Regions from separate parts of the Alteromonas gilva genome, predicted to be linked through region 1. Evidence: predicted binding sites of a transcription regulator. Region 1 holds the regulator's gene; each other region holds the start of a gene.
The links. The regulator FNR, encoded in region 1, switches genes on or off when oxygen is low (the NO sensors DNR and NnrR bind a similar motif). The targets are predictions, from matches to a motif close to TTGATCTAGATCAA.
Positions count from the first base shown of each region.

Region 2: the regulator FNR is predicted to act here: its motif matches at 1,696-1,709, upstream of clpB (ATP-dependent chaperone ClpB).
Region 3: the regulator FNR is predicted to act here: its motif matches at 3,003-3,016, upstream of OIK42_RS12810 (DUF3149 domain-containing protein).
Region 4: the regulator FNR is predicted to act here: its motif matches at 2,951-2,964, upstream of OIK42_RS01380 (high-potential iron-sulfur protein).

Region 1 is NZ_JAQQXP010000001.1:2,303,415-2,307,991, forward strand. Features, by position in the region: gene OIK42_RS10040 (heavy metal translocating P-type ATPase) at 1-252, shown strand, start outside; gene ccoS (cbb3-type cytochrome oxidase assembly protein CcoS) at 262-486, shown strand; gene OIK42_RS10050 (sulfite exporter TauE/SafE family protein) at 479-1,147, shown strand; gene fnr (fumarate/nitrate reduction transcriptional regulator Fnr) at 1,174-1,911, shown strand; gene uspE (universal stress protein UspE) at 2,021-2,938, shown strand; gene ttcA (tRNA 2-thiocytidine(32) synthetase TtcA) at 3,066-3,995, shown strand; gene rssA (patatin-like phospholipase RssA) at 4,003-4,577, shown strand, end outside.
Region 2 is NZ_JAQQXP010000003.1:525,679-530,255, forward strand. Features, by position in the region: gene OIK42_RS18735 (M28 family metallopeptidase) at 1-1,587, shown strand, start outside; gene clpB (ATP-dependent chaperone ClpB) at 1,827-4,397, shown strand; gene prsT (XrtA/PEP-CTERM system TPR-repeat protein PrsT) at 4,475-4,577, opposite strand, start outside.
Region 3 is NZ_JAQQXP010000001.1:2,886,874-2,891,450, forward strand. Features, by position in the region: gene aroC (chorismate synthase) at 1-1,018, opposite strand, end outside; gene prmB (50S ribosomal protein L3 N(5)-glutamine methyltransferase) at 1,023-1,958, opposite strand; gene smrB (endonuclease SmrB) at 2,143-2,739, shown strand; gene OIK42_RS12810 (DUF3149 domain-containing protein) at 2,772-2,897, opposite strand; gene OIK42_RS12815 (transglycosylase SLT domain-containing protein) at 3,261-3,899, opposite strand; gene gshA (glutamate--cysteine ligase) at 3,965-4,577, opposite strand, start outside.
Region 4 is NZ_JAQQXP010000001.1:285,771-290,347, reverse strand. Features, by position in the region: gene OIK42_RS01400 (exonuclease domain-containing protein) at 1-1,585, opposite strand, end outside; gene OIK42_RS01395 (hypothetical protein) at 1,661-1,966, opposite strand; gene OIK42_RS01390 (zinc ribbon domain-containing protein) at 2,076-2,267, shown strand; gene OIK42_RS01385 (flavin reductase family protein) at 2,271-2,912, shown strand; gene OIK42_RS01380 (high-potential iron-sulfur protein) at 3,121-3,414, shown strand; gene OIK42_RS01375 (amidase) at 3,495-4,577, opposite strand, start outside.

The DNA of each region.
Region 1 (4,577 bases):
GCCAATGATGTAGCCCGTAATGCCGCTGATGTAGTGTTGCTAAGCGACTCCTTGTCTGCCGTACCCGCCCTGCTTGATATCGCTGCGCGTACCCGCAACAAAATACGTCAAAACATGCTCTGGGCAATCGGCTATAACCTGTTGATCCTGCCCTTTGCAGTATCTGGCCTGCTTTTACCCTGGATGGCCGTGATCGGCATGTCATTAAGTAGTATCATTGTGGTTTCTAACTCAACGCGATTACTCAAATAAGGTAGCGATGTGAGTATAATTTACGTATTGATCCCACTGGCAATAATTCTTGTGGCGGTGGCGTTAGGTATCTTCTTCTGGGCCGTTCGCTCTAACCAGTTTGACGATCTGGAGCGCCAGGGATACAGCATATTGTTCGACGATGATTTACCCGAAGAGCAGCGTCGCAAAGCCACATCAAGTGAGTCATCATCGACCAAAAAAACGGATTCCACAGCGTCACATAATGAATGATTTTGGCTATATCTCGGCGTTTTTAGTGGGCCTTGCAGGCTCTCTTCATTGTGTTGGTATGTGCGGCGGTATCGCCGGCGCTTTGCGCGCTGCAATCCCCAGCCATAATGCCACGCTGCCTTATATACTCAGTTATAATTTCGGTCGTATAACCAGCTATGCTATTGCTGGCTTTCTCACCGGGGCTTTGGGGCAAATTGCCCAGGCCTCAGTAAAAAACGGTTTGGCGGTGTTTCAAATACTAAGCGCCGTAATGCTACTGGCTATGGGGCTTTACTTAGCGCAGTGGTGGCGGGGTTTAGCGCGTATAGAGCGGCTCGGTCAGGGGATATGGAAACGTATTCGCCCACTGTCGAAACGTTTTATTCCGTTTAAAAGTCCGTTATCGGCTTATCCATATGGTTTTATCTGGGGCTGGCTGCCCTGTGGCTTAGTGTACTCAACCTTAACCTGGGCGATGGTATCAGGTGACGCGCTGCAAGGCGCGCTAACGATGGCCGCATTTGGTTTGGGCACCTTACCGGCGTTGATATCGGTGAGTATTGGCGCGGGTTGGTTAATGACACTGTTGCAACAACACAATACTCGTATAATGGTCGCATCAGGCCTTATACTTTATGCACTTTTCTTGATTTATCGAACACTAGATAGTATTAATTGAGCCAGGCTCAAAAGGGAACGTTTGTTATGACAAAAGGCTCGGAATTTTCTATTCATTGCCAGAGTTGCAGTTTTAGCCATTTATGTTTGCCTGTTTCACTGAACAAAACAGAAATGGATTCGTTGGATGATATTATTGAGCGCAAAAAGCCGCTGCATAAAAATGATAAGCTGGTAAAAGCTGGCGATAGCTTTCGTTCTTTATACGCTGTCAGAGCGGGCTCATTTAAATCATTTGTCACCAGTAAAGACGGCGAAGAACAAATCATTGGGTTTCATTTCCCGGGTGATATCATAGGTTTTGATGCCCTGCGGGAAAACACCCATCAAAGTTACACTCAGGCGCTGGAAACCGCTATGGTGTGCGAGCTGCCCTACGAAACACTGGATCAAATGTCGGTGCAATTGCCGAAGTTACGTCATCAGATTATGAGTTTCATGAGCGCTGAAATTAAGCATGATCATGATCTCATGATGTTACTCAATAAGCGCACAGCCGAAGAACGCCTGATTTACTTTTTAGCGCACTTGTCAAAACGCTTCGAAGAGCGCGGTTTTTCGCCCAAACAGTTTAATCTGAGTATGACGCGTAACGAAATAGGCAATTACCTGGGTTTAACGGTTGAAACAATATCCAGGTTACTCACCCGCTTCCAAAAAGAGAGCATTATCGAAGTCAACGGTAAACTCATTACCATTATCGACTTTGACGCCATGGATAAAAAGCTTCATAGCATGGATATTCCCTCTACTACAGTCAGCTGATCATGCTGACTGTTTTTTACGCCTGATATTGATCTTACGCAAACCAGAAACTGGAGAAACAGCGAAACCCGACATAAACTCATAATGTACCTTCACAAGGAGCGTCATTATGATTGAATATACCCGTATCCTGGCCATCGTTGAGCCAGAACGCGATACTCAACCTGCTATATCGCGAGCGTTAGAACTTGCTGCAAGAACCGGTGCATCCATTACCGCGTTTATGACTATCTACGACTTCTCCTACGAAATGACCACCATGTTATCCGGTGAAGAGCGTGAGGCTATGCGCCAGGCTGTGGTTAAAGAACGAACCGAATGGCTGGCCGCTCAGCTTGCCCCTTACAAGGCCGCTATTGAGGTAGCCGTTGAATGGAACAACCGCCCCTATGAAGCCATCATAAAGTACGTCATGGCGAAAGACATGGATATCGTTGTAAAGGCAACCCGTTCTCACGACAGCTTGCGCTCAGTCATTTTTACCCCTACTGACTGGCATCTGATCCGCAAATGCCCTACCCCTGTGCTACTGGTAAAAGAGCACGACTGGCCGCAGGATGGCAAAATCATTGCCGCGGTTAACGTCGGCACCGAAGATCGGGAGCATGCAAAGCTCAACGATCGCCTGACAACTATCGCTCAGGATTACGCGACCCTTTTGAGTGGCCATGTTCACCTGGCGAATTGTTTTCCCGGCACACCGCTTAACATCGCCATAGAAGTACCGGAGTTTGACCCTGACGCTTACAATGCATCGGTTAAAAATCACCATCTGGAAGAAATGGAACATCACAGCAAACGATTTTCGATACCTCTGGATAATTGCCATGTGAAAGAAGGACTGCCAGAAAGAGTCATTCCGCAAATTGCCAGGGATCTGGACGCCGAGCTGGTAATTATTGGCACCGTAGGCCGGGTTGGTTTATCTGCGGCGTTAATCGGCAATACCGCCGAACACGTTATAGACGAACTCAATTGTGATGTACTGGCAGTGAAGCCAGAAGGTTTTGAAAGCCCTATCAGCTAAAAAGCATGACCAGCGGCAGTTATCCGTTGCAGGCGCGTCTTTTTTCGGTTCTTTTCTTTACTGAGGATGACGCCTGCTATGCCCTTCACGTATAATGCCGCCATTGTAATACGGGTCAGCAACTATCATGAGTTTACAGGTTAACAGCGCTTCTGCCGCCACAAAATCAAAACAAAAATACAGTTTTAACAAGCTACAGAAACGCTTGCGCCGCAATGTGGGCAAAGCCATCGAAGATTTTGCCATGATCGAAGACGGCGACAAGGTAATGGTGTGTTTGTCAGGCGGTAAAGACAGCTATACCATGCTTGATGTATTGATGTACCTGCAACGCATCGCGCCAATCAGTTTTGAAATCGTAGCGGTAAACCTCGATCAAAAACAGCCCGGTTTTCCCGAACACATTTTACCCGGGTATTTAGATAGTCTGTCCGTTGATTACAAAATCGTAGAGGAAGACACCTACTCGATTGTTAAAGATAAAATCCCCGAGGGCAAAACAACCTGTTCGCTTTGTTCGCGGTTACGTCGCGGCATTTTGTACCGCACCGCCACAGAGCTCGGCGCTACCAAAATAGCCTTGGGCCATCATCGTGACGACATGTTAGAAACCCTGTTTTTGAATATGTTTCATGGCGGAAAGCTCAAATCCATGCCACCGAAACTGGTCAGTGACGATGGTAAACATGTGGTGATTCGGCCTCTGGCTTACTGTAATGAAGCCGACATCGAAAAATACGCCTCAGCGGTTGAATTTCCTATTATTCCTTGTAACTTATGTGGTTCACAGGAAAACTTGCAGCGACAGAACATCAAAATGATGTTGCAGGACTGGAATAAGCGTTTTCCGGGCCGCATAGAGTCAATGTTCAGGGCGATGCAAAATGTCACTCCGTCACATCTTGCCGATAGCAAGCTTTACGACTTTAAAACGATTAAAGCAAGCGGCAAGCCTGAGCCAGAGGGTGATATAGCGTTCGATACTCCTGAATTTAAAGATGAAAACCGTTCTGTACAACCTGCACAGTCCATCAATATTGTAAACTTGACGGAATAGGTGTGTTATGAAAATCGGCATTGCGCTAGGTTCTGGAGCCTCCCGGGGCTGGGCACACATTGGCGTTATCCAGGCACTCGAAAAGCTCGGTGTTAAAATCGATGTCGTGGCCGGCTGTTCAATTGGCGCCTACGTTGGCTCAGCCTATGCCAGTGGCCGACTTAACGAACTGAAAGAATGGGCCTCCTCGCTCACAGAATGGCAAACCTTAAGTCTGATGGGAATAGGAATTCGCCGTGGTGGTCTCGCCAGTGGTCAGAAGGTCTTCGACAAGTTGTCGAGTGATTTTTGTGCCAGTACCTTTGAGTCAATGGAAAAGCCCTTCGCCTGCGTCGCCACTGATTTGTATTCTGGCCGCGAAGTTGTGTTTAATACCGGTGATGTGGGTAAATCAGTACAAGCGTCCTGCGCAATTCCAGCCTTGTTTTCGCCCATTGCCTACAATGATCGCTGGTTAGTTGACGGTGCGGTGGTTAATCCTGTGCCGGTAAATTTATGCCGGCAGTTAGGCGCTGATTTTGTTATTGCGGTGAATCTTAATGCAGATTTCAGGCCCCTGCGTATTGCCCGGGAAACCGCCAA
Region 2 (4,577 bases), on a different contig from region 1:
GTTTTTTCTCTGTTGTGTGTTGTATCCGGAGCAGTCAGTGCTGCGTCACCGGAACGGTTTAAAGGCCACATGATGTTGCTGGCCGATGATCTATTGGCCGGTCGTGATACCGGAAGTCTCGGGCATGATTTCGCATCGCTGTATATTGCCAGTGAGTTACAAAAAATGGGGGTATCACCCGGCGGTGATAACGGCACTTATTATCAGGTTGTTCCGTTTAAGCAGTCCACGCTGGATATGCAGTCACCCCGGTTAGTGGTGTCTAACGGTAACGAATCCGTTGAATTTGAGTTTATGCAAAACATGCTGATGAGTGCCGACATCAATAGTGAGTCCTCCAGCGTTACCGCAGAACTGGTGTTTATGGGCTTTGGTATTGACGCGCCTTACCTTAATTACACCGATTACGAAGGTGTTGATCTGAACGGCAAGATTGCGGTGATTTTGTCTGATCGCCCGCATGACTTCCCCAGTGAAGAAGGCTCGCATTATCGCCGCCTCATCTCCGAAAGCCTGGTGGAGCATGGCGCTGTCGGCGTCATCGTGGTCAGTACGCCGGTTTCTGAGTCGGTTTCGCCCTTTGAAAAGCGCAAGCTTTACGTTAAAACGCCAAGCACACGCTGGCTGACCAAAGAAGGCAGTGTCTTTAATGGTTTTCCGCAAATCAAGGGTAGTGCTACCCTGAGTATTGAGGCTGGCAAAACATTGTTTGACATGGCGGGCATTGATCTGGAAGCCATTTTTGAAAAAGTTGAAAACAATGAGCCGTTAACGTCCAGGCCGCTCGGCTTAACAGCCACGATTGAAAAGCAATCTGTGTTAAGTGAAACCACCAGTCCTAATGTGATTGGCATCATTGAAGGCTCTGATCCGCAGTTAAAGGATGAGTACATTATTCTGACCGCCCATTCCGATCACATTGGTGTGAGTCAGAATTCCGTATTAAAAGACAAAATCAATAACGGTGCCATGGACAACGCCAGTGGCGTATCAACCCTGCTCGAAATTGCCCACGAGTTTCATCACGCCGACAGTAAACCCAAACGTTCTATTATATTTGCGTTTGTTACCGGTGAAGAAAAAGGCCTGCTGGGCTCAGAATATTATGCGAACTATCCAACTGTTCCGATTGAAAAGATTGTTGCCAATGTCAATTTGGATATGCCCATTTTAACTTACCGCACCAATGAGATTATTGCGTTTGGGGCAACGCACAGCTCGCTGGAAAGCTCGGTAAGTGAGACCTTGTTAAAAAACGAGATGAAACTGATTGACGATCCGATGCCAGAGCAAGCCATTTTTGTGCGCAGTGATCAGTACAGTTTTGTGAAGCAGGGCGTTCCGGCTGTCTTTTTAGTCCCCAGTCTGGCTGCAGACGTGAAGGATGCGCTTGGCGTATCGCCGCAAACCTTCCTGGCCAAACATTATCATATGCCATCTGATGATCTGAATTTACCTATCGACTATGACTGGGCGGCGCAGTTTGTTGAAATTAACTACGCTATTGCCCGAGATTTGGCCAATACGCCAATAACACCAAGCTGGAATGAAGACAGCTTTTTCTCCACCCTCGGCGCTAATAAATAGTACGCGATAGGAAATGACGTCAACGGCGCCAACTGTTTACAGTGGCGCCTTTTTTGTATTGGTCCGTCAGTGGCTAAGTCCGGCTAATGAAGCAACTACCTGAAAATGTTGATCTGCAACAATAGAGCAACAACTAAACTAAAAATTTTGTTTAAATATTGTTCGCTCGACTTGAATCCCACGCCTATCATACCCATAAATTGAGCAAGGTTATTTAGCACGGTTAAAAGAGGTTACCCATGCGTTTAGATAGATTTACCAGCAAGTTCCAGATTGCGATCTCCGATGCGCAGTCTCTTGCGTTGGGCAGAGATCATCAGTTTATCCAGCCCGTGCATTTAATGACAGCACTACTTAATCAGCAAGGCGGCTCGGTGCGGCCTATGCTTGATCAGGCAGGAGTCAATGTAAATGCCCTGCGCTCGGCACTTGCCGAAGCCGTTGACCGCTTATCCCGGGTAGAGGGAGTAGGTGGCGATGTGCAATTAAGCAAAGAAAGTGTGGTGCTGCTGAATTTGTGCGACAAGATTGCTCAGCAGCGCAAAGATGACTACATCACCTCCGAAATATTTGTCTTAGCTGCCATACAGGATAAAGGCCGCCTGGGCGATATTTTGCGTGATCTGGGGATTACCAAAGACACCATCGAAAGCGCCATTGATGCCATTCGCGGCGGTCAGAAAGTGACTGATCCGAATGCAGAAGACGTGCGTCAGGCATTGGAAAAATACACCACAGATCTCACTGAGCGCGCCGAACAAGGCAAGCTTGACCCGGTTATTGGTCGCGACGATGAAATTCGCCGCACCGTGCAGGTATTGCAGCGCCGGACCAAAAACAACCCGGTCCTGATTGGTGAGCCCGGTGTGGGAAAAACCGCCATTGTTGAGGGCTTAGCGCAGCGAATCATCAACGGCGAGGTACCAGAGGGCTTAAAAGATAAGCGTGTGTTATCGCTGGATATGGGCTCGCTGGTGGCCGGTGCAAAGTACCGCGGAGAATTTGAGGAACGATTAAAAGCCGTGCTTGCCGAACTGTCTAAAGAGGAAGGGCGCGTCATTCTGTTTATTGACGAGCTGCATACCATGGTAGGGGCGGGTAAGTCTGACGGCGCTATGGACGCCGGCAATATGCTTAAACCGGCGCTGGCGCGCGGCGAACTGCATTGCGTAGGAGCAACGACGCTCGATGAGTATCGTCAGTACATTGAGAAAGACGCAGCGCTTGAACGCCGCTTTCAAAAAATCGTCGTCGACGAACCCAGCGTTGAAGATACCATTGCTATTTTACGCGGCCTCAAAGAACGTTATGAGCTGCATCATTCGGTAGACATTACCGACCCGGCAATCGTGGCGGCAGCCAACTTATCGCACCGGTATATCAGCGATCGCCAGTTACCCGATAAAGCCATCGATTTAATTGACGAAGCGGCGTCGAGTATTCGTCTGCAGATAGACTCTAAGCCAGAAGATATGGACCGCCTCGAGCGACGCATCATTCAGTTAAAACTGGAAGAGCAGGCACTGGCTAAAGAAACCGATGATGCCAGTCACAAGCGTCTTGAAATGATTGAGTTAGAGCGTGAACAGGCCGAGATCAAATTGGCGGAGCTCGAGGCAATCTGGAAACAAGAAAAAGAGGCCATGCAGGGCACACAGTCTATTAAGTCGGAGCTTGAACAAGCCAAACTGGACTTAGAAATTGCCCGCCGTGCGTCTGATCTTAACCGTATGTCAGAGCTTCAGTACGGACGTATTCCCGAGCTTGAGATGAAACTGGAAAAAGCGGCAGAGAATGAGTCAAAAGAAACACTGCTGATGAAAAACCGGGTTACGGAAGCGGAAATTGCCGATGTACTGTCGCGCTGGACCGGTATTCCGGTGTCGAAAATGCTCGAGGGTGAACGCGATAAATTGTTACGCATGGAAGACGTATTACACAAGCGTGTTGTTGGCCAGCAGGAAGCCGTGAACGCGGTGTCCAATGCCATTCGCCGTTCACGGGCCGGTCTGTCTGATCCGAACAAACCCATTGGTTCTTTCCTGTTTTTAGGCCCCACAGGCGTGGGCAAAACAGAGCTGTGTAAATCGTTGGCCGGCTTTATGTTTGATACCGAAGATGCCATGGTTCGTATCGACATGTCGGAGTTTATGGAAAAGCATTCGGTGGCCAGGTTGGTCGGCGCACCGCCGGGATATGTCGGCTACGAAGAGGGCGGCTACCTGACTGAAGCCGTTCGCCGTAAGCCCTATTCGGTGATTTTGCTGGATGAAGTAGAAAAAGCCCATCCGGATGTCTTTAACATACTGCTCCAGGTATTAGACGATGGCCGCTTAACCGACGGGCAGGGACGCACGGTAGACTTTAAAAATACCGTCGTCATTATGACCTCCAATTTAGGCTCTGACATTATTCAGGATAAGCATCAGGAAAGTCAGTATGAAGAAATGAAATCAATGGTCATGAACGTTGTTGGCCAGCATTTTCGTCCTGAGTTTATTAACCGCGTCGATGATATCGTCGTGTTTCACCCGCTGGGCAAAGAGCAAATTAAGCAAATTGCCAAAATACAGCTGGCGTCACTGCGTGCACGTCTTGCTGAAAAAGGGTACAAGCTCGAATTATCAGCAGGGGCCATGGATAAGCTCGCCGATGCAGGCTTTGATCCGGTATTTGGTGCACGGCCTCTGAAACGGGCGATACAAACACAAATTGAGAACCCACTGGCGCAGCAACTCCTGTCAGGCAGCTTGCTACCGGAGTCAACGGTCAGAATTGACCTGGACGGCGATCATTTAGTCATTGTATAGGGTTATCCAGCATTGTAGCGGAAGACGAAAAAGCCGGTGATAGTTATCACCGGCTTTTTGTTTAACCTGGCTTTGCCTTATAAGAGGCTATCGAGTAACGACTGGGCTTTGTTACGGCTATAAAACGGACGTTCAACAGATACTGCTTTTTGTAGCTCGTCGATTGCTTCGTTATTGCGG
Region 3 (4,577 bases), 580 kb from region 1:
GTACTATCGCCAGCATGGCCTCAGCAATGGGCACGGCGCGAATGCCCACACAGGGATCGTGACGACCTTTGGTAACGATATCAATGGCATTGCCATCCACGTCAATGGTTTCGCCGGGTACCGAAATACTCGAAGTTGGTTTAAGCGCCATGTGCACTACCAAATCCTGGCCGGTGGAAATACCACCCAGCACGCCACCGGAGTGATTAGAGCTAAAACCTTCTGGGGTCAGCGAATCGCGGTGTTCACTGCCTTTTTGCGTAACCACATCAAAACCGTCGCCGACCTCGACACCCTTCACCGCGTTTATGCCCATCATCGCCCCGGCAATATCAGCATCGAGACGATCAAATACCGGCTCACCCAGGCCAACCGGCATGTTGGTAGCCACGACGGATACCTTGGCACCAATGGAATCCCCTGACTTTTTCAGGTCGCGCATGTACTCATCAAGGGCGTCCAGCTTCGTGGCATCAGGACAAAAAAACGGGTTGGTGTTAATCAGATCATAATCGACCGAATCGATGCCTATCGGGCCTAACTGCGACAAAAAACCATGGATCTGAATGCCGTGTACATGGGCCAGATACTTCTTAGCAATACCGCCGGCCGCCACCCGAATCGCAGTTTCACGGGCCGAAGAGCGACCGCCGCCACGATAATCGCGAAAACCATATTTTTGCTGGTAAGTATAATCGGCATGGCCAGGACGAAAACTGGCAGCGATGTTTGAGTAATCCTGACTACGCTGATCTTTGTTTTTAATTAGCAAACCGATGCTGGTACCGGTGGTTTTACCTTCAAACACACCGGAAAGGATTTGGACTTCATCATCTTCACGGCGCGCAGTGGTGTAACGCGAGGTCCCCGGTTTACGCCGGTCCAAATCGGGCTGTAAGTCACTTTCGCTCAGTTCCAGGCCGGGAGGACATCCGTCAACTACGCCACCAATGGCAATCCCATGACTCTCGCCAAAGGTTGATACTGTAAAAATTTTGCCAAATGTATTACCCGCCATGAATCTATTTATCCTGTTGTTTGTAACTGTCTAACGCCGCTTTGGTAACGGCAAATATACCATGTCCACCGTGAGCTAGCTCAACCCACTCTATCTTAAGCCCTGGAAACCGGTTGGCCATATGCACCAAACTATTCCCCACTTCCACAAATAGCACGCCCTGCTCTGAGAGATAATCCGGTGCATGTTCGATAATGCTTTCCACTAAGTCCAGACCATCATCGCCAGCCGCTAACGCCAACTCAGGTTCATGCTGAAATTCAACCGGTAAATCCGCCATATCTTCGGCATCAACATAAGGCGGGTTCGATACAATTAAATCGTATTTCTGGCCTTGCAGTTGCGTAAATAAATCCGAATACAATGGGTAAACCCGGTCACCTAAGCCATGTTCCTGAATATTGATCTCGGCCACCGCCAGGGCATCTTCGCTAATATCCACGGCGTCTACTTCGGCGTCCTCGAAGGCATACGCCAGGGCAATTGCAATGCAGCCACCACCGGTACACAAATCCAGTATGCGTTGTGGCGATGTTGTCAGCCAGGGCGCAAATTGCTGCTGAATAAGTTCTGCAAAAGGTGAACGCGGAATGAGTACCCGCTCATCAACATAAAAAGGTAAATCACAGAAAAATGCCTGATGAGTAATGTAGGGCAATGGCAAACGGGTTTGCACTCGTTGCAGCACCAGCTCAGCAATTTTGGTCCGTTCGCTGGTAGTTAATTTAGCGGCAAACAATCCATCGCCGGTTTGTGCGGTCAATCCATGCGGCAAATGTAACGCGTAAAACACCAGGTTTACCGCTTCATCCCAAACGTTGTCAGTGCCATGTCCGTAATAGAGCTCTGCATCATTAAAGCGACTCACAGCCCAACGCACCATATCCAAAATGGAATGAAGATCAGAAATTGCTTCATCAAGGTAAAACTTATCAGTCATACAGGCTACAATATCCAGAAATTTGAAAGCTGCTATGATACATAATGTTGCCCTGTTCGCACATGGTTATTTAGGGCCTGTTGGGCTTTGCCGTGCACTTTTATACCAAAGATCAACAGGCCCTGACGTAAACCAACACCTGGCGTTGCATTGCTGTAAATAAAAAAGGGGGAATAATAAAAACGTGAAAAAACAACTGGCACAATTAAAGCAGTCGCAACAACTCGCCCGTCAGGCCAACAAACCCACAGCAGATGATATTGACGATGCGGACTTATTCAAAGCTGCCGTAAAGGGGGTTGTTCCCCTCAAACAAGATACACATGTACCAAAAGCGCCAAAACCATCATTACGGGTTCGCCGCCAACGTAAAGCAACCAGACAAGCGCAGGCAGGCTTTGAGTTTTCTGATGCATTCGAGGGGTTTATTCTTCCTGAAGGGGCACTACGGTATTGCCGGCAAGACGTACCCGGCTACGAATTAAAGCAGTTGCGCCGCGGACGTTACACGCCAGAGTATATCCTGGATTTACACGGTATGACGCGAGAACAGGCTAAACATGAGCTGGCTGCCTTATTGCACACCGCCTACCAGGAAAATATTGATTGCGTGTGTATTGTTCACGGGCATGGCGCAGGTGTGTTAAAACGCGCCCTGCCGCACTACTTAATCCAACACCCTAAGGTAAAGGCTTTTCATCAGGCGCCGTTGGAGTATGGCGGCCAGGGCGCTCTGCTGGTATTGCTTGACGCAGAATCCCCCTTCAGCCGGAAGCGCTGACAATTGCCCGCCATGAACGAGACCCTGCCCGGCTACTTATGCAGATCCCCACTATTGTGAATAAATAAATAAGCGTAATACCCCATCATCACCAGAATAATGAAAATCCCCAGTAGAGAGCCCCAAACAACCGGATCTTTTAATAACATTGCCCACATAGTGTTCACCTTTAGCGTTACTTAATCTATTGGGATATTGTGCGCTTCTGGTGTCAAAAAAATGCTGATCTATATCAAATCCAAACATGCTTCGGGCCGTAAACCATGACCTGGATCAAACCATGGCACATTCTCACAAATAGCACCAATTAACACTTGATAATAATTATCATTTAGATTAACTTAAGTATGCCTGTTGGGTTTCCGAGTGTTTTACGGTCTTGGACGGATACCCACCGTTAGCGGGCGGGTTGGTTGACACCCGCCTGCTTTTTTTATTAAAGCGTGATGTAAATGCAGAATAAACGAAAGATAATGACGCGGGCCAGCCAGGCGAAATAAGCCTGCCGGTGAGCTTAAAGGTTAATCAAACAGTTTCCAAAACCAACTTTTTTGTAAATCTTCTTCGCAGGTTTTTAGTTGGCTTGCATAGCGCAGGGAGCGACTCTTCACACGCTTGGCAACGTCAACTAACCAACCTTTACGTAAATAGGTTTTACGCCGGTATCCGCCCCAGCCTTCATGATAATTGAGATATTGTGCATTGGCATCCCACTTGGAAATGCCGTTCAGAGAATGGGTTTTGCTAATAAACCACCCCATAAAATCAATGGCATCTTCAAAATCGTCCCGATCTGCGCCTGAGTTACCCGTTTCGCGAATATAATCGCTCCAGGTCGGCGTTTTAGCCTGCGAATAGCCGTAGGCTGAACTCACCCGGCCCCAGGGAATAAGGCCAAACAATATGTAATCGCGGGGTGGCAGAGCGTCGTGACGAAAAGAGCTCTCCTGATACATCATTGCCATCGGAACATGTATTGGCACTCCCCATTTGTCACGCATATCCGCCGCAGCATCGTACCAATCTTCTTTTTCGTAGAAAATTTCACACAGGTTGCTGGTATCTTGTGGCGGCGTTGTCGCGCAACCCACCAGGAACAAAGGCAGCATCACTAACAAGCCGGAAAAAAAGATACAAATATTTTTGAACTTCTTGTACATAGAGTGTCCAACCTAATGTTCCGAAAGTGTGTTTCCCTGGAACAAATTCTTATGCCTGACCCTTGTCAGGCATTTTTTTTAGCCGCCTCACGCGCAAAATAATCATCAATAAAGCGATTAAACGGCACGGTATCGGCCGCTTCCACCTCTTGCTGCGCTATCACCGAACGTTCAGCCTCACCAATAAAATCTGCTGAATTCTTATAGTGATAGGTGAAGTCGCTGATTTGCTGACGATAGGTATTGGCCAGATCGCGCCCCACAACGGCGTTATCACCTTCGCTAAGCAGTTTATTTAACCAACGCCCGGAATAGGTTAAATCTGGTGACAATACTTTTTGCCATTCACGCTTAACCGCCGCTGAATAACGCCCATCACCGGTATTTTGATCCATCAGTTCAGCTATCGTGGCATAGCGTTCAAACAGTTGTTCAGCCCAGTCCTGCATTGCCACATCCTGACCATTTTGGCGCAACATTAAACCGGGTTTGCGCCCTTCCAGCACCACGCTATTCAAATTGATGTCCGTTTCTTTATATCGCTCGGCATCAAACTGCGGGCTATCGGTTAACAGGCAGCTGAGCAGAAACACATCAAGAAAATCAATTTGCTCACGACTGATACCAATAGGACTGAAAGGATTCACATCCAGCGCCCGGACTTCGATGTAATCAACC
Region 4 (4,577 bases), 2.0 Mb from region 1:
TAAAGCCACATTGTCTGAGGCGCTGAATAGACACCAACTGATTACGCCGTAACTGATCGCCCGGCGCTTTAATTTCTTCAAAGCGGAGCTTACCGTGGTCAATCACCATAATATCCGGAAAACCGTCGCTGAGGCTGGCATAGTCTTTACACATCATGATTAAAAATTCGCGCAGCGAGGTTATATCAACGCAGGAGAGCAGCACTTTCAGCGTATCGAGCAAATGGTCGCGCCACATAAAAATACTGTTTACTTTGCCGTAATGCGCACTCGCTTGTTTGAGTAAGTACCGGTAGAGCACATCGCCGTGGCAACAATACTGCTCAAGGTGCGCTTCTATCTCCTTGCCATAGGTGGTATAAAAATCGTTATGGCGCAATACCTGCGGCCGCCGGTCAAATTCATTGACTAATCCACGATCACCGTACAACCATTGCCAAAACAGTAAACCAAACAAGGTTCGCCATAGTTGATTCTCGGTCCGGTAGGCAGCGAGCCCCCGGCGCCGGTAATAACCAATAACCCCTTGCTCTACCGCTTGATTATGCAGTTCATCTAGGTGAATAACATGGGTGGCATCACGCAGCATGTCGGTCAGCAACGAGGTTTTTTTACGATTGTATTTGCGCCGGTAAAAGTCCTCTGCAAAGGCTAGCAGGGTATCACTTGGCGGATCATCAATCAGGGCTTCAAGGGTTGCTTTTACCTCGTCCTTGTTGCCGGCCTTATAGCTTTCCCGCAGCCACTTTTCGCGCGCCTGATCGCTGTTTGCCTGCTGCAAATAGGCCAGCGCTTTGTGATGATCACGAGGTAGCCAGAAGGTTCCCACCTCATAGAGCAGGCGGTTACGGTAATCATCGCCAATCACACATTCAGCCGCCCGCTCACTCTCAAGGGGATAGTGTTCTTTTTGCTGCTCGGTGAGTGATTTAAATTTATTCAGCTCCCTGGCATAGTAAAAAGCGCTCAGCGCTGCCGCCTGCGAGTCAAAACGGGCAAGCTGTTCACTGACATCCTTACGGGTGCGCATTACCCCTAAATCACGCATGGAGAACTGATTTAACCTGCCCCGCGTATGACCAAAATACACAAACAGCAAATAATTTAACGGCCCGTCAAACTGACGAACGCAGTAATCCTGATTAAGTTCATCAGGCACATACAACGGGCCTGCCAGCAAACGCCCGGCAAGCTGTTCAGCAAATACAGGTTTAGTCGCCGACGCGGGTAACGTTTCGCCGTTAGCGCTCAGCAGCAGGCGTAAATCGGCCTTACTGAGCGCTTGGCCGAGGGCAAAACTGTCGGCTTTTTCAAGCCCGGCAAACCAGCCCTGTTGCGTTAATTGCTGCAACTGTTCAAAAGGCGCATTTATTTCAGCGTAGGCAAAGGTCTTCGTGGCAATCACCGGGTACTTGCGGTTTGCAGCGCGCACCACAATACATTGCTGATCGCTATTAAGGCCTCGGAAATCGACAATAAACCTGCGCGTAGGCTCGTCCAGCAAAGTCTGGTTAACGCCGGTAAAAAATTCCAGAAACTCATAGAAATGATCGAGATAATATTTTTCAGGCAGGGTTTTACGCATTGCTTATTCCATCCGGGCCTTAATACATGTATAAATATACAGCCTGATTTTTAATAAACAACTAGTTCGTGACCCTTATTGATGTTTTGTTACCGCTTTTATCCGCTGGCGGCTAACCCAGGCAAAGTAGTCGGCCAGGGCCGCATCGGCTTTCAGGCGCGACAAAGAACTCAGTTGTTTAGCGAGGGTCATTTCATCATAGAACCGGTGAATACCATTGTGGCATTGGCGACATACCAGCACCCCACTGGCCAGCTGCTCTTTACTGTAATGTTTTTTAAAAAAAGCCCGGCGATGCATTTTGCGCGGGATCAAATGGTGAAACGTCAAATAGGTAATACGACTGCAACACACACATTTGCCGCTTTTAACTTGTGACATAAACCCGCCTTTATCTGCATAGATTCAATCCAGCTCACTTGCTCTTACGTATAGTGTGATAAATGGTGTTAAAACCGCAGTAAATTTTTTAAAAAGAGGTGTCCAAAAAATGAGTTTAACTCAAGCCAGTACTTTTGAGTGTCCCTATTGTATGACCATTAACGACCTCGAAGTGGATGAAATTAACGACATCGGCCAAACTCAGGTGACAGATTGTCAGATATGCTGTCAGCCTATTGTAGTGACCATCAGGGAGAGTGATGGCGAAATAGATATTCAGGCCGAGCAGGAAAACGAATAATCGATGAACACCTTTGATGAACATGATATCGGCAGCATGGCGCAGCGTTTTCGCGCCAACTTTGTAAACAGCTTGTCCGGCTATAAAAGCGCTAACCTGATCGGTACCGCCGATGCAGAGGGCCAAACTAATTTAGCTATTGTGAGCTCGGTAGTGCACATTGGTGCTAACCCACCGTTGATGGGCATGATTATGCGGCCACACACGGTGCGACGCGATACCCTTGGTAACATCAAAACCAGCGGTTTCTACACCATTAATGCGGTGCCTGCGGCGCTCTACGCACAGGCGCATCAAACTGCTGCCCGCTACGATGAGGGTGTCAGTGAGTTCGTTCAGTGTGGCTTTAAAGCGCAGTGGCGCAACGGGTTTGCAGCGCCCTTTGTCGCCCAAAGCCCTATTCAAATTGGCCTGAAGCTGGTTGAAATAGTTAATCTGACGGTCAACGACACGTCGCTGGTGGTCGGTCAAATCCAGCAGGTTAGCGTTGAGGAAACCCACATTGATGACGATGGCAGCGTCGATATTGATGCATTAAAACTGGCCTGTATCAGCGGCCTTGATACTTACCACGAGGCGAACGCAATAGCGAAAATGGCCTATGCTAAACCCGATGAGGCGCCCACGGTCATTAAACAGTACTGAGCTGTAGCGCCGCGATAATGGCCCAGGCTGTAAGAACATTAATACAGATCAAAACATCATTGAATAGATTTGGTTAATCCATTTGATGAGTGTATAAGTAAAAGTAGTGAACAAGATAAATGTAGTAACAAACCCGCCGCTGGCGGGTTTTTGTATTTTAGACGCTTAGTAAAAAAGAATCATTCTCGTTAACTTTTGGAGTATAACTATGAAATCAGTCAATCGTCGCGATTTTCTGAAATTATCAGGCACCACGCTCATTGGTATGACTTTCGGTGGCGTTGCCCTGCAAGCCCAGGCTCAGGAGCATCTTAGCGAAGACGATGCCACCGCTAAGGCACTTAAATACGTCAACGAATCTACCAAAGAAGGTTCGAACTGCAGTACCTGCATGTATATTCAGGGTGAAGCGGGTAAAGAATGGCGTCCTTGCGCAATTTTCCCGGGTAAACTCGTTAATGCTAACGGCTGGTGCAGCGCCTGGGTGAAAAAGCCGGGCTAATCACTCACCAGACTATGCCTTATTACAGTAAAAGCGGCGCCATAACCCTGTGGGTGTGGCGCCGTTTTTAATTGCCAGAACTAATCCTGTTCTGATTGCATCAAACGGTAAGGCAGTGCGCTGTTTTTCAGTGCCTCAAAGCGGGTCGGGTAGAACCCCGGCTTTTTAATAAACTTATTCGATTTTTCAAAAGCGTAGCCAACATTCAACACCCTGGCATCCTGCCACTGCCCGCCAACAATACTAAAGCCTACCGGCAAATCCCGTACGCTGGTCATGGGCACGGTTATGTGCGGATAACCGGCAATCGCCGCCAGATAGCCAATGCCAATAAAACCCGCCGGGGCGTGATCGCCGTACACGCTATCGATAATAAACGCTGGGTTGTTAGTGGGGGCAACCAGCACATCCACATCGTATTCCTTGAGTAGCTTATCTATGCCGTTGTCGCGCGTCGCCGTTCTGACCGTCTGTAATGCCGTGGCATACTCTTCGTCCTGCAGACCATCAGTGGCTTGCGACTTCGCAAAAATCGATTGATCAAAGAGTTGTAACTCGCGCTCCGAGGCGGCGTTAAAGTCTATCAGCGCCTGTAAACTTCTTACCGCCAATGGCGCCGGCGAAGACTCCAGGTATTCGTTCAGCGTTGACTTAAATTCAGCCAGCAATACAAAGTATGAGTGCTTACCAAAATCATCCGGCAGCGACAGCGACTCAATGTCAACCAGCTCTGCGCCCTGCGCCGTTAATTTTGCCAGACTGTCATTAAAGGCATCGATAATTGCCTGATCCTGGCCCTGACTGTCGCGCATTACGCCTATTTTTAGCCCGCTGATATCACCATCGAGTGCTGCAAGGGTTTGCGCGCTCGGGCGACTGGCCGACTGCGTTGCCTTGTCGCTGGGATCGGTTGTGGCCATTACCGAGGTCATTAAGGCTGCGTCTTTCACACTGCGGGTCATGGGGCCGGCGGTGTCCTGGGTAACAGAGATAGGTACAATATGGGTACGCGGGATCAGGCCCACCGTGGGTTTAAAACCAACAATGCCATTCATCGACGACGGGCAAATCACTGAACCATTGGTTTCGGTACCAACGGCCAGCGAGGCAAAACCTGCTGCCATCGCCGCCCCCGAGCCAGATGAGGAGCCACACGCCGTACG